4 regions of the Rhizobium sp. Pop5 genome follow, and region 1 is predicted to be linked to each of the others. Evidence: predicted binding sites of a transcription regulator. Region 1 holds the regulator's gene; each other region holds the start of a gene.
The links. The regulator PhoB, encoded in region 1, activates phosphate uptake and scavenging genes when phosphate is short. The targets are predictions, from matches to a motif close to TGTCATNNANCTGTCAT.
Positions count from the first base shown of each region.

Region 2: a site for PhoB is predicted at 4,608-4,624, ahead of NE852_RS21630 (alkaline phosphatase). Genes of this name have one in related genera too.
Region 3: a site for PhoB is predicted at 3,802-3,818, ahead of phnF (phosphonate metabolism transcriptional regulator PhnF). Genes of this name have one in related genera too.
Region 4: a site for PhoB is predicted at 3,875-3,891, ahead of pstS (phosphate ABC transporter substrate-binding protein PstS). Genes of this name have one in related genera too.

Region 1 is NZ_CP099399.1:140,605-147,626, forward strand. It holds gene pstA (phosphate ABC transporter permease PstA) at 1-1,211, shown strand, start outside; gene pstB (phosphate ABC transporter ATP-binding protein PstB) at 1,227-2,042, shown strand; gene phoU (phosphate signaling complex protein PhoU) at 2,087-2,800, shown strand; gene phoB (phosphate regulon transcriptional regulator PhoB) at 2,948-3,631, shown strand; gene NE852_RS02885 (GcrA family cell cycle regulator) at 3,807-4,340, opposite strand; gene NE852_RS02890 (aspartate aminotransferase family protein) at 4,766-5,965, shown strand; gene argF (ornithine carbamoyltransferase) at 5,984-6,898, shown strand; gene NE852_RS02900 (Hsp33 family molecular chaperone) at 6,989-7,022, shown strand, end outside.
Region 2 is NZ_CP099399.1:3,963,363-3,970,384, forward strand. It holds gene NE852_RS21610 (MFS transporter) at 1-47, opposite strand, end outside; gene NE852_RS21615 (FtsX-like permease family protein) at 232-1,503, opposite strand; gene NE852_RS21620 (ABC transporter ATP-binding protein) at 1,500-2,186, opposite strand; gene NE852_RS21625 (hypothetical protein) at 2,193-2,654, opposite strand; gene NE852_RS21630 (alkaline phosphatase) at 2,795-4,549, opposite strand; partial or broken gene NE852_RS32775 (hypothetical protein) at 4,671-4,850, shown strand; gene NE852_RS21635 (aspartate-semialdehyde dehydrogenase) at 4,962-5,996, shown strand; gene NE852_RS21640 (lytic transglycosylase domain-containing protein) at 6,164-6,985, shown strand.
Region 3 is NZ_CP099399.1:4,190,547-4,197,568, reverse strand. It holds gene NE852_RS22675 (ABC transporter ATP-binding protein) at 1-1,486, shown strand, start outside; gene dapB (4-hydroxy-tetrahydrodipicolinate reductase) at 1,505-2,329, shown strand; gene NE852_RS22665 (2,3-bisphosphoglycerate-dependent phosphoglycerate mutase) at 2,351-2,986, shown strand; gene phnF (phosphonate metabolism transcriptional regulator PhnF) at 3,042-3,779, opposite strand; gene phnG (phosphonate C-P lyase system protein PhnG) at 3,889-4,365, shown strand; gene phnH (phosphonate C-P lyase system protein PhnH) at 4,365-4,973, shown strand; gene NE852_RS22645 (carbon-phosphorus lyase complex subunit PhnI) at 4,978-6,084, shown strand; gene NE852_RS22640 (alpha-D-ribose 1-methylphosphonate 5-phosphate C-P-lyase PhnJ) at 6,081-6,956, shown strand; gene phnK (phosphonate C-P lyase system protein PhnK) at 6,953-7,022, shown strand, end outside.
Region 4 is NZ_CP099399.1:1,181,971-1,188,992, forward strand. It holds gene NE852_RS32715 (ATP-binding protein) at 73-264, shown strand; gene NE852_RS07970 (cupin domain-containing protein) at 934-1,287, shown strand; gene NE852_RS07975 (bifunctional diguanylate cyclase/phosphodiesterase) at 1,519-3,645, shown strand; gene pstS (phosphate ABC transporter substrate-binding protein PstS) at 4,005-5,027, shown strand; gene pstC (phosphate ABC transporter permease subunit PstC) at 5,129-6,106, shown strand; gene pstA (phosphate ABC transporter permease PstA) at 6,109-6,966, shown strand; gene pstB (phosphate ABC transporter ATP-binding protein PstB) at 6,966-7,022, shown strand, end outside.

The DNA of each region.
Region 1 (7,022 bases):
GCATCGCCGCCATCGCTTTCGGCCTCGTCTTCCTCTTCATCCTGCTGTGGACGGTGATCGGCAAGGGCTACACCGCCTTCCAGCAGACGGCGATCACGCTGCCGATCGAATTCACCGAGAAGACGATCGACCCGAACAACAAGCGTGCGACCGACCCTTCGGTTCTGGTCGCCGCCAACTACCCGGTTCTGCTGCGTGACGCGATCGTCAAGCAACTGAACATCAATGCCTCAAGCAAGCCTGACGTGCGCGACGCAACGGCCATGCTCTCCAAGGGCGCGCCGATCCAACTGCGCGACATGGTCGTCGCCGACCCGTCGATCATCGGCAAGACCGTCAATGTCACGGTGCTCGCGGACGCTAATGTCGATAGCGCCAACAAGGGCCAGATCGATCTCTCGGTCGATGAGAAGAACCGCAAGGTCAACGACAAGCAGGTTGGTTGGATGAACGAGCTGAAGGCGAGCGGCGCTCTCCATAAGCAGTTCAACACCGGCCTCTTCGTCAACGGCAACTCCAGCCGTCCGGAGGCCGCAGGCCTCGGCGTCGCCCTCATCGGCTCGCTCTACCTGATGCTGATCGTTCTGGCACTTTCGCTGCCGATCGGCGTTGCCGCCTCGATTTATCTCGAGGAGTTTGCGCCGAAGAACCGGCTGACGGACCTGATCGAGGTCAACATCAACAACCTCGCCGCCGTTCCCTCCATCGTCTATGGTCTGCTCGGTCTTTCCGTGTTCATCAACTTCGTCGGCATGCCGCGTTCGGCTTCGCTGGTCGGTGGCCTGGTGCTGACGCTGATGACTTTGCCGACGATCATCATCGCGACGCGTGCGGCTCTGCGCGCCGTGCCGCCGTCGATCCGCGCCGCAGCCCTCGGCCTCGGCGCCTCGAAAATGCAGATGGTCTTCCACCACGTCCTGCCGCTCGCAATGCCCGGTATTCTCACAGGCACGATCATCGGCCTGGCGCATGCGCTCGGTGAGACCGCGCCGCTGCTGCTCATCGGCATGGTCGCCTTCGTCGCCAACGCGCCGGCGACACCGCTCGATCCCTCGACGGCTCTGCCCGTACAGGTCTATATGTGGGCAAACGAGGCCGAACGTGCCTTCGTGGAGCGTACTTCGGGTGCCATCATCGTCCTGCTCCTGTTCCTGATCGTCATGAACATGGGCGCCATCCTCTTGCGTCGTCGCTTCGAGCGCCGCTGGTAAACGGAGTTAAACATCATGAACATGTTGACGGAAGCAGCAGTTGAAAAGGCGCTGGATCGGAAGATGAGCAACGTCCCTTATAAGATGATCGGCCAGGATGTCTCGGTTTACTATGGCGAGAAGCGCGCGCTTTTCGACGTGAACCTGAACATCCGCGAAAACACCGTAACCGCGCTGATCGGCCCCTCGGGCTGCGGCAAGTCGACCTTCCTGCGGAGCCTTAACCGCATGAACGACACGATCGACGGCTGCCGCGTCACCGGCAAGATCACGCTCGACAGCGACGATATCTATGATCCCGATATCGACGTCGTCGAACTTCGCGCCCGCGTCGGCATGGTCTTCCAGAAGCCGAACCCGTTCCCGAAGTCGATCTATGAGAACGTCTCCTACGGCCCGCGCATCCATGGCCTTGCCAAGTCGAAGGCCGATCTCGACCAGATCGTCGAGACCAGCCTGCAGCGCGCCGGCCTCTGGAACGAGGTCAAAGACCGCGTGCACGAATCCGGCACCGGCCTGTCGGGCGGTCAGCAGCAGCGCCTCTGCATTGCGCGCGCCGTCGCCGTCAGCCCCGAAGTCATCCTGATGGACGAGCCCTGCTCGGCGCTCGACCCGATCGCCACCGCCAAGGTCGAAGAGCTGATCCACGAGCTGCGCGAAAATTACACGATCGTCATCGTTACGCACTCCATGCAGCAGGCCGCGCGCGTTTCGCAGCGCACCGCCATGTTCCACCTCGGCAATCTCGTCGAGGAGAACGACACCGACAAGATGTTCACCAATCCGGACGATCCGCGTACCCAGGACTACATCATGGGTCGCTTCGGCTGATTTTGGCGACACGAAGCCTTCCCGTTATTCGAGGATAAAGCCCCATGGCATCGACACATATTTTTTCCGCTTATGATGATGATCTGAAGTTCCTGTCCAGGCGGATTTCCGAAATGGGCGGCCTGGCCGAGCAGATGGTCAGCGAATCCGTCCGCGCTCTCGTCAACGGCGATACCGCGCTGGCGCAGAAAGTCATCTCCGACGACGTGATCCTCGATCACGCCGAACGCGAGATCGGCGACAAGGCGATCGTCACCATCGCCCGCCGTCAGCCGATGGCCTCGGACCTGCGCGAAATCATGGGTTCGATCCGGATCGCCGCCGATCTCGAACGCGTCGGCGACCTCGGCAAGAACACCGCCAAGCGCGTCATCGCCGTCCAGAGCACCGGCGTTCCCCGCAAGCTCGCCCGCGGCCTGGAGCATCTGTCCGAACTGGCGCTCGTCCAGCTCAAGGAAGTGCTCGACGTCTACACGACGCGCGCCGCCGACAAGGCGAATGCGATCCGCGAACGCGACAACGAGATCGACGCGATGTACACGTCGCTGTTCCGCGAACTCCTCACCTACATGATGGAAGATCCGCGCAACATCACGAGCTGCACGCATCTTCTCTTCTGTGCCAAGAACATCGAGCGCATCGGCGACCACGCCACCAACATCGCCGAGACGATCTACTACATGGCAACCGGCGCACAGCCGGAAGGTGATCGTCCGAAGGACGACAGCGCCAACACCGTTGGCGCGGTTACGGAATAACGGTTCCGGACCAGTCGCCCGGACCAGAAGATCGCGTGCGCGCCCATCCGGGCGCGCAAACAGGTCGCAGCCAATTCTGAATTTGCGCAGGATGCATTGCTTAAATCACCCCCGGTTTAAGGATCATGCGCGAGGAGACCGACACGCATGATCCCGAGAGTTGCAGTTGTTGAAGACGAAGAAGCGCTCAGCGTGCTTCTTCGCTACAATCTCGAAGCAGAAGGTTTCGAGGTCGATACCATCCTTCGAGGCGACGAAGCCGAAATCAGGCTTCAGGAGCGCACGCCCGACCTTCTCATCCTCGACTGGATGCTGCCCGGCGTCTCCGGCATCGAGCTCTGCCGGCGCCTGCGCATGCGGCCGGAAACCGAGCGCCTGCCGATCATCATGCTGACGGCGCGCGGCGAAGAAAGCGAGCGCGTCCGCGGGCTTTCGACGGGCGCCGATGATTACGTCGTCAAGCCCTTCTCGACCCCCGAGCTCGTCGCCCGCGTCAAGGCGATGCTACGCCGTGCCCGTCCGGAGGTTCTGTCGACGGTGCTGAAATGCGGCGATATCGAACTCGACCGCGAAACCCATCGCGTCCATCGCAAGAGCCGCGAAGTCCGCCTCGGCCCCACCGAATTCCGCCTGCTGGAATTCCTGATGTCGTCGCCGGGCCGGGTCTTCTCCCGGTCGCAGCTTTTGGACGGCGTCTGGGGCCACGACATCTATGTCGACGAGCGCACCGTCGACGTCCATGTCGGCCGCCTGCGCAAGGCGCTGAACTTTTCCAACATGCAGGACGTTATCCGCACCGTCCGCGGCGCCGGCTATTCGATGGAAGCCTGAGGGCTTCCATTCTAACCGCTGACAATCCTGGCAAAACCCGCGATGTCATCCTCGCCATTCTGCCGAGGGTCTGCACGCGCCGACTTGATCGACAATCCAAAACCTGAGCTTCCGTAAAGCTCCATAAAAAAACGGGCCGCTCGGCCCGTTTCTGATGTCCAGCGATGTCACACGCTCAGCTGACGCGGGCTGCTGCCCTGCGGCGCTCGTTGACCGGCTGGTAGGCAAGCCGCTGATGATAGCTGCAATAGGGCGAGTTGTCGGGGGATTCGCAGCCGCAGAAATGGAAGTCTTCCTTCAGCGGATCGCCGACCGGCCACTTGCAGGTGCGCTCGGTAAGCTCCGTCAGGCCGAGACGGCGGGAAATCGGCACAACCACGTTGCCCTTCGGCACGTATTCCATTTCCTCGATCGTTTCGATCTCGATCTCTTCCTTCAGCATCGTTGCGCCCTGCTGGCGGGTAACGGTGCGGGTGGCGATGCGCGAGGCATAGTTCGGGGCGCGCGGCGCCGACGTAGTACGCTTGGGCGCTCGCGCCGTCGTGGCCGTGCCGCCGGCCTTGGCGCGGCCCGGAAGGCTCAGTCGATGAACCTTGCCGATGACAGCATTCCTGCTCACTCCGCCAAGCTGCGCCGCGATCTGGCTGGCGCTCAGCCCTTCGGACCAAAGCTTCTTGAGTTTTTCGACCCGCTCGTCTGTCCAGTTCATGCCCTGTCTCCACCTTTTGCGTTGGTGATGGCAGAATCCCTCACCGTTGTCCCGGAAGCCTCCGAAACAAGAAACGCCTGATCAATTTTGGTGACTAGTTCCGCCGCATGCAGTCTAGTAATTGAACTTTAACCTAGTGTGAGGCTGACTCCGTGACAAGAGTCGCGTGAATCCGGATGAATCGAATTTCGGGTTTTCCCCAACTTGCTGCCCCTGCGTGTCATTTCTGCAATAATGCCTGTTGAAGACTTGAAATGCCGCTGTACACGCTTGCTGCATGCGCTAAGGGCGCAGTTTTGTTGACATTGCAGCGCGAAAAGGAAATAGTACCGCTTGCCGCCGCGAGGCGGCATTTTTGATTTTTCGGGCCTGGTTTCTTAGCCGGAGTCAGTTGCCCCATAACTTTTAGATCAGGAGATCGCGCCATGGCTGAAGCCGCGCCGCTTTATGACACCTATTCTCGTGCCCCGCTGCGGTTCGAGCGAGGCGAGGGCGTGTGGCTGATCACCGAAAGCGGCGAGCGATATCTCGATTTTGGCGCCGGCGTCGCCGTCACATCGGTCGGCCACAGCAATCCGCATGTTGTGGGCGCGCTGAAGGAGCAGGCCGACAAGGTCTGGCACCTCTCGAACATTTATGAAATCCCGGGTCAGGAGCGCCTGGCAAAGCGCCTGACGGACGCCACCTTCGCCGACAAGGTTTTCTTCACCAATTCGGGTGCGGAAGCGCTCGAATGCGCGATCAAGACGGCGCGCCGCTACCAGTTTTCCAAGGGCCATCCCGAGCGGTTCCATGTCATCACCTTCGAGGGCGCTTTCCACGGCCGGACGCTCGCGACGATCGCCGCGGGCGGCCAGGAGAAATATCTCGAAGGCTTCGGCCCCAAGGCGCCGGGCTTCGATCAGGTGCCTTTCGGCGATATCGAAGCGGTCCGCGCTGCGGTCACCGATGCCACGGCCGCAATCCTCATCGAACCGGTGCAGGGCGAGGGCGGTGTCCGTCCTGCCACCAACGAGTTCATGAAGGCGCTTCGCCAGATCTGCGACGAGAAGGGCCTGCTGCTGATCCTCGACGAAGTTCAGACCGGCGTTGGCCGCACCGGCAAGCTCTTCGCCCACGAATGGTCGGGCATCACTCCCGACATCATGGCTGTCGCCAAGGGCATCGGTGGCGGTTTCCCGCTCGGCGCCTGCCTTGCCACAGCAGAGGCCGCTTCCGGCATGAAGGCCGGTACGCATGGTTCGACCTATGGCGGCAATCCGCTCGCCATGGCCGTCGGCAGCGCCGTGCTCGACATCATCCTCGCCGATGGCTTCCTTCAGCATGTGCGCGACGTCGCGCTGGTTTTCCGCCAGGGCCTCGCCTCGTTGAAGGATCGTTATCCCGATGTGATCGAGGATATCAGAGGCGAGGGGCTGTTGCTTGGCGTCAAGGCCGCAGTCCCCTCAGCCGAACTGCTGCAGGCGATCCGTGCCGCCCATCTGCTCGGCGTGCCTGCCGGCGATAACGTTATCCGCCTTCTTCCGCCCCTCGTCGTCACCGCCGAGGAAGCCCGCGAGGGCCTTGCCCGCATCGAGCGCGCCGCTGAGAGCATTCGCGCGTCCAAGGTCAAGAAGACGGCTTGAACGAGGTAGGAAGACGATATGACACCTAAGCATTTCCTTGATCTTTCGGCGGTCACATCAGCCGATCTCAGAACCATCATGAACGATGCGCTCGCCCGCAAGCAGGCCTTCAAAACCGGCAAGGACGACAAGCCGCTGGCCGGCAAGATGCTGGCGATGATCTTCGAAAAGCCCTCGACGCGCACCCGCGTCTCTTTCGATGTCGGCATGCGCCAGCTCGGCGGCGAAACGCTGTTCCTCTCCGGCACCGAGATGCAGCTCGGCCGCGCCGAGACGATCGGCGACACCGCCAAGGTTCTGTCGCGCTATGTCGATGCGATCATGATCCGCACGACCGAGCATTCGCGCCTGCTGGAGCTTGCCGAGCATGCGACCGTGCCGGTCATCAATGCGTTGACGGACGATACCCATCCTTGCCAGATCATGGCCGATATCATGACGTTCGAAGAACACCGCGGCCCGATCAAGGGCAAGACCATCGCCTGGACCGGCGACGGCAACAACGTGCTGCATTCGCTGGTCGAGGGCGCCGCGCGCTTCGGCTACCGCATGAACATGGCCGTGCCTCTTGGTTCCGAGCCGAAGGATCACTATCTGAACTGGGCCCGCGATGAGGGCGCCGAAATCATGCTCTGCCATGATGCCGACCGTGCGGTCGCCGGCGCCGATTGCGTGGTGACCGATACCTGGGTCTCCATGAATCAGGAACATCGGGCCCGAGGTCATAATGTCTTCCAGCCTTATCAGGTCAATGCGGCCTTAATGGCGAAGGCCGGCAACGATGCATTGTTCATGCATTGCCTGCCCGCCCATCGTGGTGAGGAAGTGACGGATGACGTGATCGACGGCCCGCAATCCGTGGTCTTCGATGAGGCGGAAAACCGTCTTCATGCGCAGAAATCGATTCTTGCTTGGTGCCTGGGCGCGATCTGAACCATAATCTGGTGTCGCCGAGTCAAAAACTGGCGACCGCGCGAGCGTCGGGCACCTTGGCCGTCGCTCTGAAAATTAGGAGTGAAAGCCATGGCAGAAGCTGCAGCCGCCCTCGGCCAGTTCG
Region 2 (7,022 bases), 610 kb from region 1:
GTCATCGGACCGGCCTTCGCGCCGTCGATGCTTGCGACATTTGCCATTGTCTGTCCTCCACAGAGTGATGAGCAACGCGCGCGACCTGCCCTCCTCAAAGCAATCCCTGGCCGCAACACGCCTGACGAGAGTGTGCCAGAAAACATAGGCCGCAAAGAGAGATGCTTTGGGATTATGACTTTAGTCTAACGACAGGCGCGTCTTGGATATCCAAGACGTGCGCCTCTGCGGCTACGCCCTCAGCGCCTGCGCCGGCGATTGCCGGTAGGCGAGCACCGCCGGCAACGCGGCGAGCAGTGCGGCAAAGGCGAGCAACACCCCTGCAAGCCCGCCATCTTCGCGGGCGAAGCCCACCGGCATGGCGATGCCGCTCGTCTGAGAGAACACGCCCGACAAGGTCAGGGCCGCGACAAACCCGAGTGCGAATCCAAGCCCGATCCCCACCGCCACGAGGGCAAAAAATTCCAGCCACACGATACCGAAGATCGCGCCGCGCGGAGCGCCGAAGGCTCTCAGCGCGCCGATCTGGCGGCGGCGCTGGCCGACATGAATAACCGTGACCAGCACCAGCGAAGCTGCGACGAGCGCCTGCGCGCCGGAAGCGACCGCGACGAGAATCTGCTTGGCGTCGCCGAGCGTGGCGTAGAGATTGGTCAGCACCTCGCCGGGAAAGACGGCGACGGTATTGCCGCTGCGATAGTCCTGCCGCAGCTTATAAGCGTCGGCGATCGTCTTCGGCTTGACGAGGATGGCGGGAAGGCCGGGAGCATCCGCCGTCCAATTCTCGTTCAGCGTCGCATCCGGGTCGATTTCGCCGCGATGCTCATGCGTATCGTGTTGGGTGACGGGCTGCGCGTGATCGTGCCCGGCCTCCTCCGCGCCTTCCGCATGCTCTCCCGCGCCCAGGCCATGAATATGCCAGACGGCCTGGATTGGAACGAGAATGGCCCGGTCCCAGGCGGTGCCGGTCGGCCGCAGGCGGCCGGCGATATGATAGACGAGTTCGGTATGGGTCTCGCCCCCTTCTTCTACCGAACCGTGCATCGGCTTGATCTCGCCGCCGAGCGAAAGCTTGACCGCCGAGCCGATCACCGCCTCTCCCTCGCGCGCGAAAACCTGGCCCTCGGCAAAATCGCCGGACAATTTACCCGCCAACGTCGCCGTCGTGCCGACGATTGGATAGCCGGAGAAGGAATCGCCTAAGCCAATCGGGGCCGCCCAGTCGACGCGGGGATCAGCCGCAAGCCTGGCCAGGACTTCGCCCGGCATCAACGGCAAGGGCGAAGGCTGCAGGAAGACGGAGGAGAGCACCAGCTGCGTCTCGCTGCCGCCGGCGCCGATGACCAGATCGAACTTGTCGGCGGCGCGCGCGCTGCCGAGGCGAAGCGCCCGCTCCTGCAGCACGACGGAAACGCCGAGCGCGGTCGCGAGCGCCACCAGCAGCACGACGACAAGCGAACCCGCCCAGAGGCGGCGAAGATCGGCGAGGATGAAGCGGATCATGCGGCCTCCCCGGCGGCAGTGTCTTCGCTGATCCGGCCGGCGCCAAAGGTGATCTGCCGGTCGAGGCGGCCGGCGAGACGCTGATCATGCGACACGACGATCAGCGTACTGCCTTCGGCAATGGCAAGATCGAGGATGAGATCACCGACGGCCTCGCCGCTTTCGGCATCGAGGCTGGCGGTCGGCTCGTCGGCGATGATGACGCCGGGCTTGCGCAGCAGCGCCCGGGCGATCGCCACGCGCTGCATCTCGCCTCGCGACATGGTCTCGATCTTCTGGCCGGAACGGGAAAGGCCGACGGTGCTGAGCAGCGCATGCGCCCGCTCGATGATATCAACCGTGGCGGCACCTGCAAGGCGGGCGGGCAGAAGCACGTTTTCCAGCGCCGACAGGCCGGGAAAAAGATGGAATTCCTGCATGACGAGGCCGATATTGGCGGCGCGGAACCGGTCGCGGCGGCTTTCGGAAAAACCCGCTATATCCTCGCCGTTCCAGCGGATGCGGCCCTGCCGCGTCCGCTCCAGCCCGGTGATGGCATTGACGAAGGTGCTCTTGCCGGAGCCGGACGCGCCGGTGATGGCGACCCTGCTGCCGGCATCGATCGACAGGCGGCCGATCGCCAGCGCCGGCGAGGACAGACCCGGGAAGTTGACGGCAAGATTTTCGATATCGAGAGCGAGCATATTGGTTCAGACGGCCGAATATTCGGCCTGGCGAATGCGCAGCAGGCTGACGAAGCCGGTTTCCGGATCCGTCCAGGAGCCGTATTCCAGCGTGCCGCGCACTTCGATCGTCTGGCGCGGCTGCACGAAGGTCTGCTTTTCCGAGAGATAGACAACGACGATATTGTCAGGCCAGTCGGCATCCGAGGAGCAGAAGGGGCAGAGCGACATCGGCACTTCGGTGAGCACGAAGAACTGCGCCTCGGCCTTCAGCGGCGGCGCCATGAAGCCTTTCATGCTAATTTCCTGGCCGGCAAGGCGCTTCACCTTGTCGGAGAATTCGAGGCCGAGCACGCCGAACTTGCCGTAGAGTTCATTGAAACTCAGTGACGGATCGGCGGCACGAACGAAGGAAGCGGTGAAGGGAAGCGCGACGGCAGCGCCGATCAGCCGACGGCGGCTGAGATGCAGCGAAGAGAATATGTCCATGGCGACCTCCAGGAAGCAAATCCTGGCCTCTAGCATCGTGCTTTTGCGCGTCTGAAAGACGCGCGGCGCTGTAATCGGCCGGGATCAGGATCGATGAAAGGGGCAGGACCGGCAAGCGGTCCTGCAGGATCGACTTCAGGTCAGTTCGTCTGCTTGACGCCGAGCGCAAAGGTGTCGGCAAGCACGCGATAGACGTCGCTCTGTTCCATGTAGCCATGGAATTCTTCCGAACCCGGACCGGCCGACTGCAATACGACGTCGTCGACCGCATGGACGCCGCTTTCGCTGCCCTTGGGAAGGTTGCCCTGGACGAAGACCGCGCCGGGAACATCCTTGTACTGCTCGTTGGCGACATATTCCTTCTTTTCGTTCTGGACAGCCGGAACGAACGGACCGTCGAGCTTCGGACGGAAGGTCTCGTAGTGGTCAGGGCCGTTGTTAGCGCTCAGGAACAGACGGCGGCTGACGTCGACCTTGTCGGGGTAGCCATCGCCGTTTTCATCCTTGTAGTTCGGGAAGCCGGCTTCGGCGTAGGTCCCGACCTTTTCGCGCATCTCAGTGCCGGGCTTCTCGTCATCGACAGTGCCGATGATCGATACGCCATGGGTGTGGTCGCCGGTGACGACGATCAGCGTATCGGGATGGGCCTTCTGAAATTCGCGGGCAACGCCGATCGCCTGGTCGAATTCGATGGTTTCGAAGACGGCGCGATCCCAATCGAGCGGATGGGACATCTTGTCGATCGAGGAGCCTTCGACCATCAGGAAGAAACCTTCCGGATTCTTCGAGAGGCGGTCGAGCGCAACCTTAGTCATTTCGACGAGGCCCGGCTGGTTCGGGAACTTGTCGACGGTGCCCTTCTTCAGGAATTCGCGATCGAGCGTAACGTCCATGTTGCCGGTGTGGAAGAGACCGAGGAGTTTGCCTTCAGCCGATGCGTTGGCTGCAAGTTCGTTCCTGTCGGTAGCGAGCTTGTAACCGGCATCCTGGAACAGCTTGATGTAATCCTGGTTGTCCTTGCGCTTGGAACCGGCGACCTCTTTGCCGAGGAAATAGGCCGAGCCACCGCCGAGCAGGACTTCCGGCTTGACGTCGAGCAGCATGCCGACGACCTCGGCCTTGTCGCTGCGGTTGCGGGTATGGGAAACGACTGCAGCCGGCGTGGCGTCTTCGACCTCAGCCGTCGCAACGATGCCGATCGACTTCTTGGTCGTGCGGCGAAGAGCTTCCGCGAAGGTTTCGACACGCGGATCGTCGAGCGAGGCCGGCGTGCGGTCCGCATAGACGCCGAGCGCGTTGACGGCGGTCTTGTGACCCGTCATGTAGGCCGACATCGTATTGGCCGAGTCCGTGGAAACCGCGTTCGTCGCCGACGTGCCGATGAAGGCCATATGGTCGAGGTCGTCCATGTTCAGGCGGCCGTTGGCCTTACCCTCGGTCATGCCCTTGGACATGATGCGGGCGGCGGTGCGGTGCGCGACGGAAAGGCCGTCGCCGAGCAGGAAGATGATGTTCTTGGCCTTCGGCTGGCCGGCGGTCTCGTAAACGTTCCAGGTGACGGACTTCGTCTCGTCGCCGGCGGCGACCTCGACCTTGTAGGCGCCGGGAGCAGAAATCTTCAGGCCGCGCAGCAGGAGAGCGGAGCCGAGAGCCTTGTCTTCCTTACCCTTTTCCAACTCGACGAACTGCGCCTCGCCCCCGAGAACGGTCTTGTAATCCTGGCCGTTGACCGTGATCTTCACGTCTTCAGGCTTGACCTGCTTGTTGAGCTCGACCTTGAAGTCGAACGGCGAGCCGACGAGAATCGTGGCGCGGTCAAGCGGATAGACCGTCGTCGCCTCAGCGGCGCCCGCGAGGATGGTGGTGGCCGCAAAGGCGGCGAGAAGCGTACGCATGGAAAACCCCCGTTTTCGTTGCAGACAATTGCCAATCGGGCCGGGATACCTGCCGGGGATGACAGCGGGATGACAAAAGGTCGCAGGACCTAGGCCGCTCCTCCCGACCGCGAACACTCCAAGCAAAAACCTTGACTCCTGTGGAAAACCTTCTAAGAGCAACAGCGGAAAAGGAATCTCCATGGTTCGCGACGAACACGCCATTGCCGAATGCAATGACCGGGCACGGGTTGCTGGGGTGGATATTGCCGTTCCGGTTTCTTCCAAAACCAAGGCCAAAACGACGACGAAAACCGTCTGACGTCTCTGGCCTGCCGCTCTCTCCCCGGCTCGGCTGGGGACAGGAAGACGCGATTATTCGCGCCTTTCCCCCTCACCGGACAGAGGAGAGAAGAGAAAGAGAGCTTGAGAAATGGGTTTCAAAGTAGCAGTTGCGGGAGCCACCGGAAATGTCGGCCGGGAGATGCTCAACATCCTCTCCGAACGAGGCTTCCCCGCCGATGAGGTCGTGGCGCTCGCCTCCGCGCGTTCGCAGGGCACCGAAGTTTCCTACGGTGACCGGACGCTGAAGGTCTCCAATCTGGAAAATTACGATTTCTCCGATACCGATATCTGCCTGATGTCGGCTGGCGGCGAGGTCTCCAAGAAGTTCTCGCCGAAGATCGGTCAGCAGGGCTGCGTCGTCATCGACAATTCCTCGGCCTGGCGCTACGACGCCGATGTACCGCTGATCGTGCCGGAAGTGAACCCCGACGCCATCACGCAGTTTACCAAGCGTAACATCATCGCCAACCCGAATTGCTCGACCGCCCAGCTGGTGGTCGCGCTGAAGCCGCTGCACGACTTCGCCAAGATCAAGCGCGTCGTCGTATCGACTTACCAGTCGGTCTCCGGCGCCGGCAAGGACGGCATGGATGAGCTGTTCAACCAGACGCGCGCCGTCTTCGTTGCCGATCCGATCGAGAACAAAAAGTTCACCAAGCGCATCGCCTTCAACGTCATCCCGCACATCGACTCCTTCATGGAGGACGGCTACACGAAGGAAGAGTGGAAGGTGCTGGCCGAGACGAAGAAGATGCTCGACCCGAAGATCAAGGTAACCTGCACGGCGGTGCGCGTTCCTGTCTTCATCGGCCATTCGGAATCGGTCAACATCGAGTTCGAAAACGAGATCACCGCCGACCAGGCCCGCGACATCCTGCGCGACGCACCCGGCTGCCTCGTCATCGACAAGCGCGAGAACGGCGGCTATATCACGCCGTATGAATCCGCCGGCGAGGACGCGACCTATATCTCGCGCATCCGCGAGGACGCGACTGTTGAAAACGGCCTCAACATGTGGGTGGTCTCCGACAACCTGCGCAAGGGCGCGGCGCTGAATGCCATCCAGATCGCCGAGCTGCTCGTCAATCGCGGCCTCGTCAAGCCGCGCAAGCAGGCAGCCTGATACCATTTGTAAACCATAAGATGCTAAGCCCTGCTCGACGAGCGGGGCTTTTCGGCCAGATGCAGCCGTATAAGTGCTTGCTAAAAGGTGATCGTGACAAAATCGCGAGTGGCTGGCATTCTCTTGCCCGGCCAAAAAGCTATGCAGATCGAGAGCGGGGTTTCTCAATGCGCATGACAAAATTGATTCTGGCGGCCGCCGCGGCAATGGGCGTCCTCCATGCGGTACCGGCGTTCGCGCAGGGCGCGCAATGCGGCAATACCAGCGCCGGCTTTGACGCCTGGGTTGCCGATTTCAAGCAGACGGCAGCGGCCAACGGCGTCAGCCAATCGGTCCTTAGCCGAGCCTTCGCCAATGTCAGCTATAACAAGCCGACGATCGCCGCCGACCGCGGTCAGAAAAGCTTCAAGCTTTCCTTCGACGCTTTCATGCAGAAGCGCGGCGGTGCAGCCGTCATTTCCCGCGGCCGTTCGATGAAAGCCGCCAACCAGGCGCTCTTCGCCTCGATCGAGCGCCGTTTCGGCGTTCCGGCCGGCCCGCTGATCGCAATTTGGGGCATGGAGACCGGTTTCGGCAGCTACATGGGCAACCAACATACGATGTCGGCTGTATCAACCCTTGCCTATGACTGCCGCCGTTCGGAATATTTCACCGACCAGCTCTATGCGGCACTCCAGCTCGTTTCCGAGGGTTATCTCAGCCCGCAGGCCAGGGGCGCTGCCCATGGTGAAATCGGCCAGACGCAGTTCCTGCCGCGCAACGTCGTACGCTTCGGCGCCGATGGCGATGGCGATGGCCGCGTCGATATGGTCGGTTCCCGCGCCGATGCGCTCGCCTCGACCGCAAATTTCCTCAAGGGCCATGGCTGGCGCGCCGGCGCCGGCTATCAGCCGGGAGAACCGAATTTCGTTGCTATTCAGGGCTGGAACGCCGCAAGCGTCTACCAACAGGCGATCGCCTATATCGGCCAGCAGATCGACGGCAGATAAGCCTTTATCGATAGTGACACCTCAAAACGCCGCTGCG
Region 3 (7,022 bases), 380 kb from region 1:
CAACGACATCGTCGCCCGATATCAGCGCCGCCTCTATGCGCATCTGATGACGCTTTCCGTCGGTTTCTTCAGCGAGGCCCGCTCGGCCCATATCGCCGCGCAGGTGAGCCAGAACGTCAGCGGCGTCCGAGACGTGCTCAACCTGACGATCACCTCGACCGTGCGCGATCTCCTGACCTTCGTTTCGCTGATCGGGGTGATGGTCCTCCAGGACCCGCTGCTCAGCCTTGCGGTTTTCATCATGGCGCCGCCGCTGCTCTATGCGCTGCGTTACGTTTCCAAGCGGTTGCGCTCGGCAACACGCGAGGCCGTGCATCTGAACAGCCACGTGCTGGGCGCCATGCAGGAAACGATCCAGGGTATTGCCATCGTGAAGGCCTTCACGATGGAAGAAGAGCTGGAGCGCAAGGTCAACAAGCTCATCAAGGCCGCCGAAAGCCGCGCGAACCGGATTGCCCGCCTTTCCGAACGGACTTCTCCGCTGACGGAGAGCTTCGCGGGGTTTGCCGTCGCCAGCGTGCTTGCCTATGCGGCTTACCGCTCGATCTACTACAATGTGCCGCCGGGCGCCTTCTTCTCCTTCGTGACCGCGCTGCTGCTCGCCTATGATCCGGCCCGCCGGCTTGCCCGCCTGCAGGTGCAGATGGAGCGCGCCGTCGTCAATGCCCGGATGATCTACGAACTGCTCGACATGGAGCCGCGCCAGCGCGACCTGCCGGATGCCCGGCCGCTTGTTGTGACGCAGGCACGGATCGAATTCCGCAACGTTTCCTTCGCCTATGGCAACGACAGCGTGCTGAGCGGCGTCAGTTTCGTTGCCGAGGGCGGGGCGACCACGGCGCTGGTCGGTCCCTCGGGTGCGGGCAAATCCACGGTCATCAGCCTTATCCCGCGCTTCTACGATCCGCGCGAAGGCGAAATCCTGATCGACGGCCAGGATATCGCCCACATTACCAAGAAGTCGCTGCGCCAGCAGCTCGCCTATGTCTCACAGCAGCCTTACCTGTTCGAAGGCACGATCCGCGACAATATCCGCTATGGCCGGCCGGAAGCGACCGATGCCGAGGTGGAAGAGGCGGCCCGACTTGCCTATGCGCATGATTTCATCTCAGCGCAGCCGCAGGGTTACGATACGCCGGTCGGCGAAAACGGCGTGACGCTTTCGGGCGGCCAGCGCCAGCGACTGTCGATCGCGCGCGCTTTGGTGCGCAACGCGCCGATCCTGCTTCTCGACGAGGCGACCTCCGCCCTCGACACCGAATCCGAAGCCGCCGTGCAGAAGGCATTGGACGAGGCGATGACCGGACGCACCGTCGTCGTGATCGCCCATCGGCTTTCGACCGTGGTGCGCGCCGACAAGATCGTTGTCATGCAGCAGGGCCGGGTCGTCGAGGAAGGCAATCACGAGACGCTTGCGAAGGTCAGCGACGGTCTTTACGCTCGCCTCAACAATCTGCAGAGGCCTTCGGCCTCCGATTCAAACTGACCGGATCAAGAGACCGACATGAGCGATGCTGCGATGAAACTGGTGGTGGTCGGCGCAGCAGGGCGCATGGGGCAGACGCTGATCCGGCTGATCCATTCCATCGAGGGCGCCACACTTCATGCCGCGGTCGAGCGTCCCGGCTCGTCCTTCCTGGGCAAGGATGCCGGCGAGATCGCCGGTCTCGGGCCGAACGGCATCATCATCGGCGACGATCCGCTCCAGGCCTTCCTGCATGCCGAGGGCGTGCTCGACTTCACCTCGCCCGTCGCAACAGTGGAATTCTCCGGCCTTGCCGCACAGGCCCGCATCGTCCATGTCATCGGGACGACCGGCTGCTCTGCAGACGACGATGCTAAGATCGCCGCGGCGGCCCGTCATGCCCGCATCGTCAAGTCGGGCAATATGAGCCTCGGCGTCAATCTGCTCAGCGTGCTGACCCAGCAGGCAGCGCGAGCGCTTGAGCCTGTTGATTGGGATATCGAGATCCTGGAAATGCACCACAAACACAAGGTGGACGCACCGTCCGGCACAGCGCTTCTCCTCGGCGAGGCCGCAGCCAAGGGCCGCAATATCGATCTCGCCTCGAAATCGGTCAGGGTCCGCGACGGCCATACCGGTGCCCGCGAAGCCGGTACGATCGGTTTTGCGACGTTGCGCGGCGGCTCCGTCATCGGCGAACATTCCGTGCTTTTTGCCGGCGAAGGTGAAATCGTCACTTTGTCGCACAGTGCTGCCGACCGCTCGATCTTCGCGCGCGGCGCCATCAAGGCGGCGCTTTGGGCGCGCGACAAGAAGCCGGGTCTCTATTCCATGCTCGACGTGCTCGGGCTTTCTTCCCAATAAGGATATTACGGAGGCATATTCATGAGCGGTACCCTCGTCCTCGTTCGCCACGGCCAGAGCGATTGGAACCTGAAGAATCTCTTCACCGGCTGGAAGGATCCCGATCTGACCGAGCTCGGCATCCAGGAAGCCAATGCCGGCGGCACCGCACTTGCCGAATACGGGATCAAATTCGACGTCGCCTATACCTCGGCGCTGGTGCGCGCGCAGCACACGCTAAAACTCATCCTCGACAAGGTCGGCCAGCCTGATCTCGAGACGATCCGCGACCAGGCGCTGAACGAACGCGACTACGGCGACCTTTCCGGCCTCAACAAGGACGATGCGCGCGCAAAATGGGGCGAGGAACAGGTGCATATCTGGCGCCGTTCCTATGACGTGCCGCCTCCGGGTGGTGAAAGCCTGCGCGACACCGGCGCCCGCGTCTGGCCCTACTATCTCACCGAGATCCTGCCGCGCGTGCTGCGTGGCGAAAAGGTGCTGGTCGCCGCCCACGGCAATTCGCTGCGCTCGCTGGTCATGGTGCTCGACAAGCTGAGCAAAGAAGGCATCCTCGCCCTCAACCTCGCGACCGGCGTTCCGATGGTCTACAAGCTGAACGCGGATTCGACTGTAGCTTCCAAGGAAGTGCTCGGCGATATGTCGGGCGCACACTGAGTCCGGTGAGGCGTGTCGCCGGACCGGTCGGCACGCCCTGCCTCAATTCCGAGCCTCAGCTCTCGATGGTGAACTGCACTCGGTCGGCGGCAAAGCGGCTGATCGAATATTGCACCGGCATGCCGTCGAGATCGGTATTCATCGCCTTGGCGATCAGCAGGATCGCGCCGGGGGTGAGTCCCAGATCAGCGAGATCTGATGTGCCCGCATGGGCGGCCGTCACCTCGGTCGTGGCCCTGACATAGTCCGACAGGCCGAGTTCTGCGAAAGCCTTGGTGATCGATTCGTGCTTGCGGTAGGCCTCGCCGATCCCAGTGAATCGTGCAGCGGGAAACCAGCTTGTCGCTTTTGAAACCGGCCGTCTGTCGGCATGGCGCAAGGTTTCCAACCTGATCACCTGCTCGCCCTGTTTCAGGCCCAGCCAGCGGGCAACCTCGGCGCTCGCCTCCTCCTCTGTCTCGTCGAGCAGAAGGCTTCGCATCTCGCGCGCCTGATCGCCGATGCCGGCGGTGAAGCGCGTGCGCCGGGTGATCGGGAAATTCAGCCGCTCCTTGCGCTCGATCAGCGTGCCGCGACCTTGTACCGCACGCACGATGCCTTCCTGGGCCAGCGCTGCGAGCGCGCTGCGCACCGTATGCCTGTTGACGCCGAACTGCAGCGCCAGAACCGTTTCCGGCGGCACCATTCCCGTTTCGTCATAGGCTCCCGCGCTGATCCCCTCGCGAATCCGGTCGGCGATCTGGCGCCAGAGCGCCACGCCGGTTTGCCTCTGCACCTGCTTCAGTCCTGCCATTCCGCCCCTGCCCTGCGCACGACGTCACACGCTTGTCACGACACCGATTTAAGAGTAAGTATAGCTTGTATAATTGTCTATATCAATAGACATTTAAAGGAAAGCGGCGATGATATCAGCGGACAGGAATGACGCTGCGTCACAGACGGAATCCGGGCGCAAACGCGCCGCCGATCTGCTGGCGCGGGCGGAACGGAGCGAACTCTCGGCGGTCTGGGATGCATTGCCGGAAAAGCCCGCGGCACATCCGGTCCGCGGGCCGGAGACCGGTCTGGTGATGGTGCGCGGCCGCATCGGCGGTGGTGGGGCTCCCTTCAATCTCGGAGAAGTGACGGTGACGCGCGCCACGGTGCGGCTCGAGTCAGGCTCCATCGGCCATGCGCAGGCGCTCGGTACGGATCGTGAGAAGGCGCGGCTCGCGGCGATCTTCGATGCGCTCTGGCAGGAGGAAGCGACGAAGGACTTCGTCGAGCAGGCGCTGCTTTCGCCAATCGCCCAACGCATCGCCGCCGCCGACCGCCGCAAGGCGGACGAGACGGCCGCGACGCGGGTCGATTTCTTCACCATGGTGCGGGGAGACAACTGATGGGTCTCAGGACAGAAGCCCTGACCGGCGGCTTTGCGGAGCCGGTCTTCCATGCCCAGAGCGTCTTCAAGATGCTGATGGACGGCATGGCCCGTCCCGGTACAATCCAGACCGTTCAGCCCGATGTCGCGCCGCCAGTGCCGCTCGGCATTGCCGCCGGCGCGATCGCGCTCACACTTTGCGACCACGACACGCCAGTCTGGCTTTCCCAGGGGCTGACAAAATCCGCCGTGCCGGAGTGGCTCGGCTTCCACACCGGCGCGCCGCTGACCACGGAGAAGGCCGAGGCGCGCTTCGCCTTTACGGAAACCGGCACTGCGCTTTGCCCCTTCGGCCTCTTTGCCTCAGGCACGCAGGAATATCCCGACCGCTCGACGACGCTCATCATCGAACTCGCCGAGCTCGACGGCGGGCGCGGGCTGGCGCTGATCGGTCCCGGCATCCAGAGCGTGACCGAGATCGCGCCGGTCGGCCTGCCGGAGACCTTCCTGCGGCTCTGGACCGAGAACCGCGCGCTGTTTCCGCGTGGCATCGACATCGTGCTGACATCGGGCGAACGTTTCCTCTGCCTGCCGCGCACCACCAAGATCACAGCAACGGAGATCTGAGCTCATGTATGTTGCCGTCAAGGGTGGCGAAGCCGCCATCGCCAATGCTCATCGCCTGCTTGCAGACCGCCGCCGCGGCGACCGTTCGCTGCCGGCGATCGGCATCGACCAGATCGTGGCGCAGCTGGCGCTCGCCGTCGACCGCGTCATGGCCGAGGCCTCGCTTTTCGACCGTGCGCTCGCAGCGCTGGCCATCCGCCAGTCGCGCGGCGATATGATCGAGGCGATTTTCCTGCTGCGCGCCTATCGCACGACGCTGCCGCGCTTCGGCTATTCCAAGCCGCTAGACACGGCTGATATGACGATCGAACGCCGCATCTCGGCAACCTACAAGGACCTGCCGGGCGGCCAGCTGCTTGGACCGACCTTCGACTATACCCACCGGCTGCTCGATCCCTCGTTGCTTCAGGATGAGGCGGTCGATGCGCCGGCTCAGCGTCCGGCCGAGACCGGCCGCGTCATGCGCGTCTCCGAGATCCTCGGCGAGGAAGGCCTGATCGAGGCCGACGGCGACATGCCCGAAGATCACGAGATCGGCGATCTCACCCGCGAGCCGATGGAATTCCCGATGACCCGGGATCTGCGCCTGCAGGCGCTTGCCCGCGGCGACGAGGGTTTCCTGCTGGCGCTCGGCTATTCCACCCAGCGCGGCTACGGCCGCAACCACCCCTTCACCGGTGAAATCCGCATCGGCGATGTCGAGGTGGAATTCGACGTGCCGGAGCTCGGTTTCGCCATCTCGCTCGGCACCATCCAGATCACCGAATGCCAGATGGTCAACCAGTTCAAAGGCTCCGCCAAGGCGCCGCCGCAATTCACCCGCGGCTACGGCTTGGTCTTCGGCCAGAGCGAGCGCAAGGCGATGGCGATGTCGCTGGTCGATCGCGCGCTTCGCGCCGAAGAGCTCGGCGAGGACATCACCGCGCCGGCACAGGACGAGGAATTCGTCATTTCCCATTCCGACAACGTCCAGGCGACAGGCTTCGTCGAGCACCTGAAGCTTCCGCATTATGTGGACTTCCAGGCCGAGCTCGATCTCGTCCGCCGCATGCGCCGCGAATTCGAAGCCGCCCGCAACGGCAGCGAAGACATGAAGGAAGCCGCCGAATGACCGATCTCGCCAGCTACAACTTCGCCTATCTCGACGAACAGACCAAGCGGATGATCCGCCGCGCCATACTGAAGGCGATCGCCATTCCCGGCTACCAGGTGCCCTTCGCCTCGCGTGAAATGCCGATGCCCTATGGCTGGGGCACCGGCGGCGTGCAGGTGACGGCTTCGATCATCGGGCCTGATGACGTGCTGAAGGTCATTGACCAGGGCGCCGATGACACGACCAACGCCGTTTCCATCCGCGCCTTCTTCCAGAAGGTCGCCCAGGTCGCGGTGACGACGCATACAAAAGAGGCGACGATCATCCAGACGCGCCACCGCATTCCGGAAGAGAAGCTCGGGCCAGGCCAGGTGCTCGTCTATCAGGTGCCGATCCCGGAGCCGCTGCGCTTCCTCGAGCCGCGCGAGACCGAGACGCGCAAGATGCATGCGCTTGAGGAATACGGCCTCATGCATGTGAAGCTCTACGAAGATATCGCCCGCAACGGCCGCATCGCCACGACCTACGCCTATCCGGTCAAGGTGCATGGTCGCTACGTCATGGATCCCTCGCCGACGCCGAAATTCGACAATCCGAAGATGCACAAGTCGGAAGCGCTGCAGCTCTTCGGCGCCGGACGCGAAAAGCGCATCTATGCCGTGCCGCCCCATACCGACGTCGTCAGCCTGGATTTTGAAGATCATCCCTTCGAGATCCAGCGCTTCGGCAAGCCCTGCGCGCTCTGCAGCGCAGAGGACGTCTACCTTGATGAGGTCATTCTCGACGACAAGGGCGGGCGCATGTTCGTCTGCTCCGACACCGATCATTGCGAAGACCGCCGGGCGCAAGGGCATGCCGGCGAAATGCTGGCCCGGGAGGCTGCAGAATGACCGATATACCGCTTCTCAAGGTCAACGACCTCTCGAAATTCTACGGCAACCGCATCGGCTGCAGGA
Region 4 (7,022 bases), 1.0 Mb from region 1:
CTTTGATCACCATCCCGAAGGCGGACTTCAAACGCCTTCAAGTACGCCTTCCCGAACGACGATGGCGGGAGCGTGGAGATCACGCTGACCTTTGAAGGAGCGGACATCCTCCGCACTGTGGCAGACAACGGGGCAGGGTGCCCGCCCGACCTTGGCGATGGGATCGGATCGAAACTCGTCAAGCCGATGGCGGCGCAGTTCCATGGCGAGGTGATCAGGCATCCCTCGGAGAAGGGGTGCCGTGTCGACGTCAGGCTGAGATAGCCCGACGAGAAATCGCAGGCTTTGTTCGCTTGTATCGAATATGGTTGTCGGGGCAGGGATTCGAACCCCGCGTCACAGCTCGAAAGCTGGAAGCAACCTCGGATACCCGAGGGATGGGGAGAGCGCCGCGCTCCGATTACGCTTACGCCCGACTGAAGCATTAACTCGCGGGCTTTGCGATTGTTCCTGATAGAGTGGCCCTGGGATCGCAAAGCGCAAGATCACCACGACCTTAACGGACAGGATAACTGCCGCCAGTGCCGCGACAAATTGATCACCTGGCCAAGGAGGTGTGCTAGGTCCCGTAGCGGCAGGTTCTTTCTCAGGAGAATGACATGATCACCCGACGCTCCGTCTTGACAACACCCCTCTTCGAGATTGCGATGCGCAATGCGGCCTCGGTCCGCACCAGCTTTCGTTCCCTGCGAAAGTTGGGCGGTCAGCCCCGCTCCAGCGGACAGGCGCATGATTTTCTTGGTCGCAATGTACGCTTTTTTGCGGTTGCAAAACTGAACATAGGTATGCTGCGAGAGCATTGGGGCCGAGCAATGGTATGCTGCGAAGATGTTGAACGTATACTGCGAACGCGCATGAAAAATCCAACGATTTCAACCTTGGCCTTGGCCCCCGCAAGCGTCGCTTCGAAGAACACTGAGATCGGAGGAACCCATGGTAACCACCGCGAATTTCATCACCTTCGGCATCGATGACCTCGATCCGGAGTTCGGCGCTCCGGAGCCTGGCCGGATCGTTTCCGGCGATCCGCAGTTCCGCACCTGGAGCCTGGAGGAGGCCGAAGGTGGCCTCTATTCCGGCATATGGGAGGCGACGCCGGGAAAATGGCGGATCGTCTACGACGAGTGGGAATATTTCAGCCTGCTCTCCGGCTATTCGATCGTGACGGAGGACGGCGGCGAACCGGTTCATCTGAAGGCGGGCGACCGGATGATCTTGAGACCCGGCTTCAAGGGAACGTGGGAAGTCGTTGAAACGACTCGCAAGGACTATGTGATCAAGGTCTGAGCAGCGCCCCGCAAACCGGCGACGACACGGGGCCTGTCCCGCTTTGCGGCGACTGCAGCCGTTTCTTCTGCGAATTGCCGCGTCTCTTTGCCAGATAAAACGCTTTTGATCTTTCGCATTAACGCCGCCTACATCGTCAAATGCTAGACCTTATCCGCAGCGCATTGCGGACATGATGTCTCCTGCCGTCCCCATAGACATGACCTTGCAATCGATCTTCTCGGAATTTGCATGTCGTCGAAACTTGCAGGTAGGCACGTTCGAGCCCAGACGTTTTCCATCATTGCGACAACCGTCTGCTTTCTTGTCGTCGCCCTCTTACTGACCGGCCTCATGAGCCACGTGGTCATCACGATGACTCGGTCGGCAAACGAGATCGACGACGCCAGGGCCAATCGCGCCGCCCGTGCGGCGATTGCGGCCTTTGTCAGTCGCCTTAGCGCGACGACAAGGGATAACGCCGTATGGGACGACGCCTATAGCGCGACCTCATCTCCGACTGCAGCCGATTGGGCCTATGAAAACTGGGGGAAAACCAGCGAGGACTATCCGCTATACGACGGGGCGATCGTGATTGGGCCTGACGGGTCTTCGATCATTTCCGCTTATGCAAAAGGCAAGCCTTTCCAGCCGGGCGCGTTTTTCGGTGAAGCCTTCTATCGGCAGATCAACGCGGCCGCCGATCCGGGACAGGCACCGATCATCAATTTCATCAGGACCGAAAACGGTCTCGCGGTGATCGCGTCACAGGCAATCCAGCCGTTCACGATAGATGGCGAGCTGCCGAAGCTCAGCGTCCTGACCCTTTACAAGGAATTCACATCGGAAGTTCTCGACACGCTTTCGAACGAACACGAGCTTGAAGGGTTGCGCCTTGCGGCCGCGCCCGAACAGGGCCTGCTGGACACGCCGATCAAGGACATGTGGGGTCAGGTTATCGGCCATCTCGTCTGGCCCAGCAAAGCGCCGGGAAGCGCCGTATTCCATCAGGTCTATCCTTATATTGCAGCCGCTACCATCATCCTCATGCTGTTCTTGTCCGGTGTTCTGCTGGTGGGCGCATCCGAGGCTCGACGCCTGCACCAATTGGCGCAAACGGCGCTTTTCGAGGCCACCCATGATAGCCTGAGCGGACTGTTGAACAGACATGGGCTTCTCAACCTGCTGGAAGAGCTGGAAGACTCGGGTTCTCCACGCCGCCTCCATCTGGTCGACCTCGATGGCTTCAAAGCCGTCAACGATGCCTGGGGGCATGCGGTTGGGGACGATTTGATCCGGATGGTCTCGGCCGCCCTGATGTCTTGTCATCCCGAAGTCGTTGATGCGGCCCGGCTCGGAGGCGACGAGTTCGCGCTCGTGCAGGTCGGGTCCGCCTCGGGCGAGGAGATGGAAAGAGCCATTCTGGCGCTCTTTGCCGAACCCTTCAAAATCGACGGACGAACGATCGAGGTTGGAGCAAGCATCGGCACCGCTGCACGCACAACCGACGTGTCGCCGCTGGAGCTCCTGCGTAGAGCGGATATGGCTCTTTATCGCGCCAAGGCAAATGGCCGTGGCCAGGCGGTCGAGTACGATTTCGAGCTGGACCGTGAGCGCCAACGTATCGCCGAGCTGGAAGGGCAGTTGAAGAGCGCCATCAATGATGGCGCGATCGAAGCCGTTTTCCAACCTCTCGTCTCCGCCTCGACCGGTGCTGTCACGGGTCTTGAAGCGCTGGCGCGCTGGAGAACGGCGACAGGCAATATCAGCCCGGAGATTTTCATCCCTCTCGCCGAGAGATGCGGCCTCATCGATGCGCTCGGCGCTCACATGCTGAAAACATCGATCGAACATGCCAGGAACTGGCCCGACCTGGCGTTGTCGGTGAATGTCTCGCCGATCCAGCTCTGCAATCCGGAATTTGCCGCCGAGGTGATCTCGCTCCTGCGGGAACTCGATTTCGATCCGCATCGACTGACGTTGGAGATCACCGAAGGCGTTCTGATCACCAATCCGGATCAGGCCCGGCGCTCGATCGACCAGCTCAAGCGCGTCGGCATCAAGTTCGCGCTCGATGACTTTGGCTGCGGCTACGCAAGCATCGGCGCATTGCGGCAGTTCGGCTTTGATCGCATGAAGATCGACCGATCGCTCGTGTCCGCTCTCGACGAGGCTACAAATGGCGCGGATGTTCTTCGGGCAACCATCTCGCTTGCGACCGCTCTGCAGATTCCGGTCACCGCCGAAGGGATCGAGAACAGCCGCCAGGCTGCGATCCTGCGAGACGCCGGGTGCGATCAGCTTCAAGGCTATCTGATGGGCAAGCCTATGTCGGCGCGCGACATATCCACCAAGCTGCGGGAAGAGACCGCCGCTTAGTGCCCATTGGATTCCGCCGTCGCTGCCTTGACGGAGGAGGTCGGCTCGGGATTTAATTCTGACGTCTGAGAGCGACATTTTCGGCCATGGCTGCGGCAATCCACCACAGCGATGCGTCAATCTATCCCAATGTTTTTGCTAAGGCTTTGTTAAATCCCGGATTCGGCGGAAAGACTGCGGGCGCAGCCTTCGATGCACGGCCTCTCAGTCGGTTTCAACGGTCAAAATCCGTCATCAAACTGCAATAAAACGCGCCTAGCCCGCCTCGTGTGACGGGAATTTCAGCGCCCCCGACAATGGACACCCCCTCCATGGTGCTGGTCTCGTTGTCCTTCAATTCCATTAGGGAAGCGCTTCATATGCTCACCAAGACACTCCTTTCGGCCTGCCTCGGCGCGGGTCTGGTTGCCGCGCTGGCAGTTTCGGCGTCCGCCGCCGACATCACCGGCGCCGGCTCCACCTTCGTCTATCCGGTCCTCTCCAAGTGGTCTGCGGACTACAACAAGCAGACCGGCGACAAGCTGAACTATCAGTCGATCGGCTCGGGCGGCGGTATCGCTCAGATCAAGGCTGCAACGGTTGACTTCGGCGCGTCCGACAAGCCGCTCGAGCCGAAGGAGCTGTCCGACGGCGGCTTCGGCCAGTTCCCGCTCGTTGTCGGCGGCATCGTGCCCGTCATCAACGTCAAGGGCATCAAGTCGGGCGAGCTGAAGTTCACCGGTAAGGTTCTCGCCGACATCTACCTCGGCAATGTCACCAAGTGGAACGACAAGGCCATCGCCGATCTGAACCCGGGCTTGAAGCTGCCCGACAGCCAGATCGCCGTCGTTCACCGTTCGGACGGTTCGGGCACCTCCTTCAACTGGACGAACTACTTCTCCAAGGTCAACGAGGACTGGAAGAGCAAGGTCGGTGAGGGCACCGCCGTCAACTGGCCGGTCGGCATCGGCGGCAAGGGCAACGAAGGCGTTGCCGCTTACGTCACCCGCGTCAAGGATTCGATCGGCTACGTCGAATATGCCTACGCCCTGCAGAACAAACTGCCTTACGCTCTGATCCAGAACGCGGCCGGTCAGTACCCGAAGCCGAGCGCCGAAAGCTTCTCGGCTGCCGCTGCGAGCGCCGAATGGACCAAGGCTCAGGACTTCTACCTGATCATGACCAACGCTCCGGGCGAAAAGGCCTGGCCGGTGACCGCCACGACCTGGGCGATCATGTATAAGGACCCGAAGGACGCGGCACGCTCCAAGGCTGCCTTCGCCTTCTTCAAGTGGGCCCTCGAAAACGGCCAGAAGGAAGCTTCCTCCCTCGATTACGTTCCGCTTCCGGAGACCCTGGTGAAGCAGATCGAGGACTACTGGACGGCTTCCTTCAAGGGCTGATCCCTGCAGGACACGCGTTCGGAGCGGGAAGCCAGGCTTTCCGCTCCGAATGCCTTTGACATTTGACTTTGATACCCCCTCAAAGCAGTCGAGCGTATAATATGAGCGAAGCATTGGCATCGCTGCCTGCCTCCGGAGCGGGCGTGAAGCGTCGCGATGGCGCGACCGGCGATCGTATTTTCTATTGGATAGTTTTGGGCTGCGGCCTGTTTGTTCTCGCAGCATTGCTTGCCGCCGCAACCTCCATGACCCTGGGCGGGCTTCAGGCGTTCCGGACCTTCGGGTTTGGCTTTCTGACCGGCACGGAATGGGATCCGGTTGCCCAGCAGTTCGCGGGTCTCGTGCCGATCTACGGCACGCTGGTCACCTCGGCGCTTGCCATGATCATCGGCGTTCCCGTCAGTCTCGGTATTGCGGTTTTCATCACCGAAGTCGCGCCGCGCTCCATCCGCGGCCCGATCGGCGGCGCCGTCGAGCTTCTCGCCGGCATCCCTTCGATCATTTACGGCATGTGGGGTCTTTTCACCTTCGCCCCCTTCATGTCGGATTACGTTCAGCCGGTGCTGATCGACTGGCTTGGCCCGATCCCGGTGATCGGCGCGCTGTTCTCGGGCGCTCCGCTGGGCATCGGCATGCTGACGTCGGGCATCGTGCTGGCGATCATGATCATCCCCTTCATCTCCTCGGTCATGCGCGACGTCTTTCTGGTCGTTCCTGCGCAACTGAAGGAATCGGCCTATGCGCTGGGTTCGACCAAGTGGGAAGTGGTGCGTGACATCGTCATCCCGCACACGCGCACCGCTGTCGTCGGCGGCATCTTCCTCGGGCTCGGCCGCGCGCTTGGAGAGACCATGGCGGTGACCTTCGTCCTCGGCAACACCCATAATATCGCCGTGTCGCTGATGGAGCCGGGCACCTCGATCGCCGCGACGCTCGCCAACGAGTTTGCCGAGGCCTCGGACGATCTCTACAGATCGTCGCTCTCCGCGCTTGGCCTCATTCTTTTCGTCGTGACCTTCATCGTTCTGGCCGCCGCCAAGCTCATGCTGGTGCGCATGGCAAAACAGAGGGGAGAGTAATCATGGCCACCTATTCGGGCTCCCTCTACCGCCGCCGCCAGATCGGCAGCGCGATTGCGCTGACGCTCTGCGGTCTCGCCACCGTGCTCGGCCTGGTTTTTCTGGTCTGGATCCTCTGGACGACGCTGATACACGGCCTGTCGGCGCTAGGCCCCAGTCTTGTCACCGAAATGACGCCGCCGCCCGGCGAAGACGGTGGCGGTCTCGCCAACGCCTTCATGGGCAGCCTGCTGATGGTCGCGCTCGCCGTCGTCATCGGCACGCCGATCGGCGTGCTCGCCGGCACCTATCTGTCGGAGTTCAGCCGCGGCAAAAAGATTGGCGAGACGATCCGCTTCGTCAACGACATCCTGCTCTCGGCGCCGTCGATCATCATCGGCCTGTTCGTCTATGAACTGGTCGTCCGGCCGACGGCGCGCTTCTCCGGCTTTGCAGGCGGCATTGCGCTTGCCTTCATCTTCCTGCCGGTCGTGGTGCGCACGACCGACGAGATGTTGCGGCTGGTTCCGGATGTGATGCGCGAGGCGGCACTTTCGCTCGGCATCCCGCGCTGGAAGGTCACGGTCAACATTCTCTACCGCGCCGCTTCCACGGGTATTCTGACCGGCATCCTGCTCGCCATTGCCCGTATCTCGGGCGAAACCGCGCCGCTCCTCTTCACGGCTCTGAACAACCAGTATTGGAGCCTGGATATGTCGCAGCCGATAGCGAACATTCCGGTCGTCATCTTCCAGTTCGCTATGAGCCCCTATGAGCAATGGCAGAATCTCGCCTGGGCCGGTGCCTTCGTGATGACCGCTGTCGTTTTGATTCTGAGCGTCGTTTCGCGCTCTGTCCTGAACCGAAAAGGCGGGAAATGATGCTTCAGTCCTCAGATACTTTCGATGCCGTCAGCAAGTCCGAAAAGGCGAGGGCC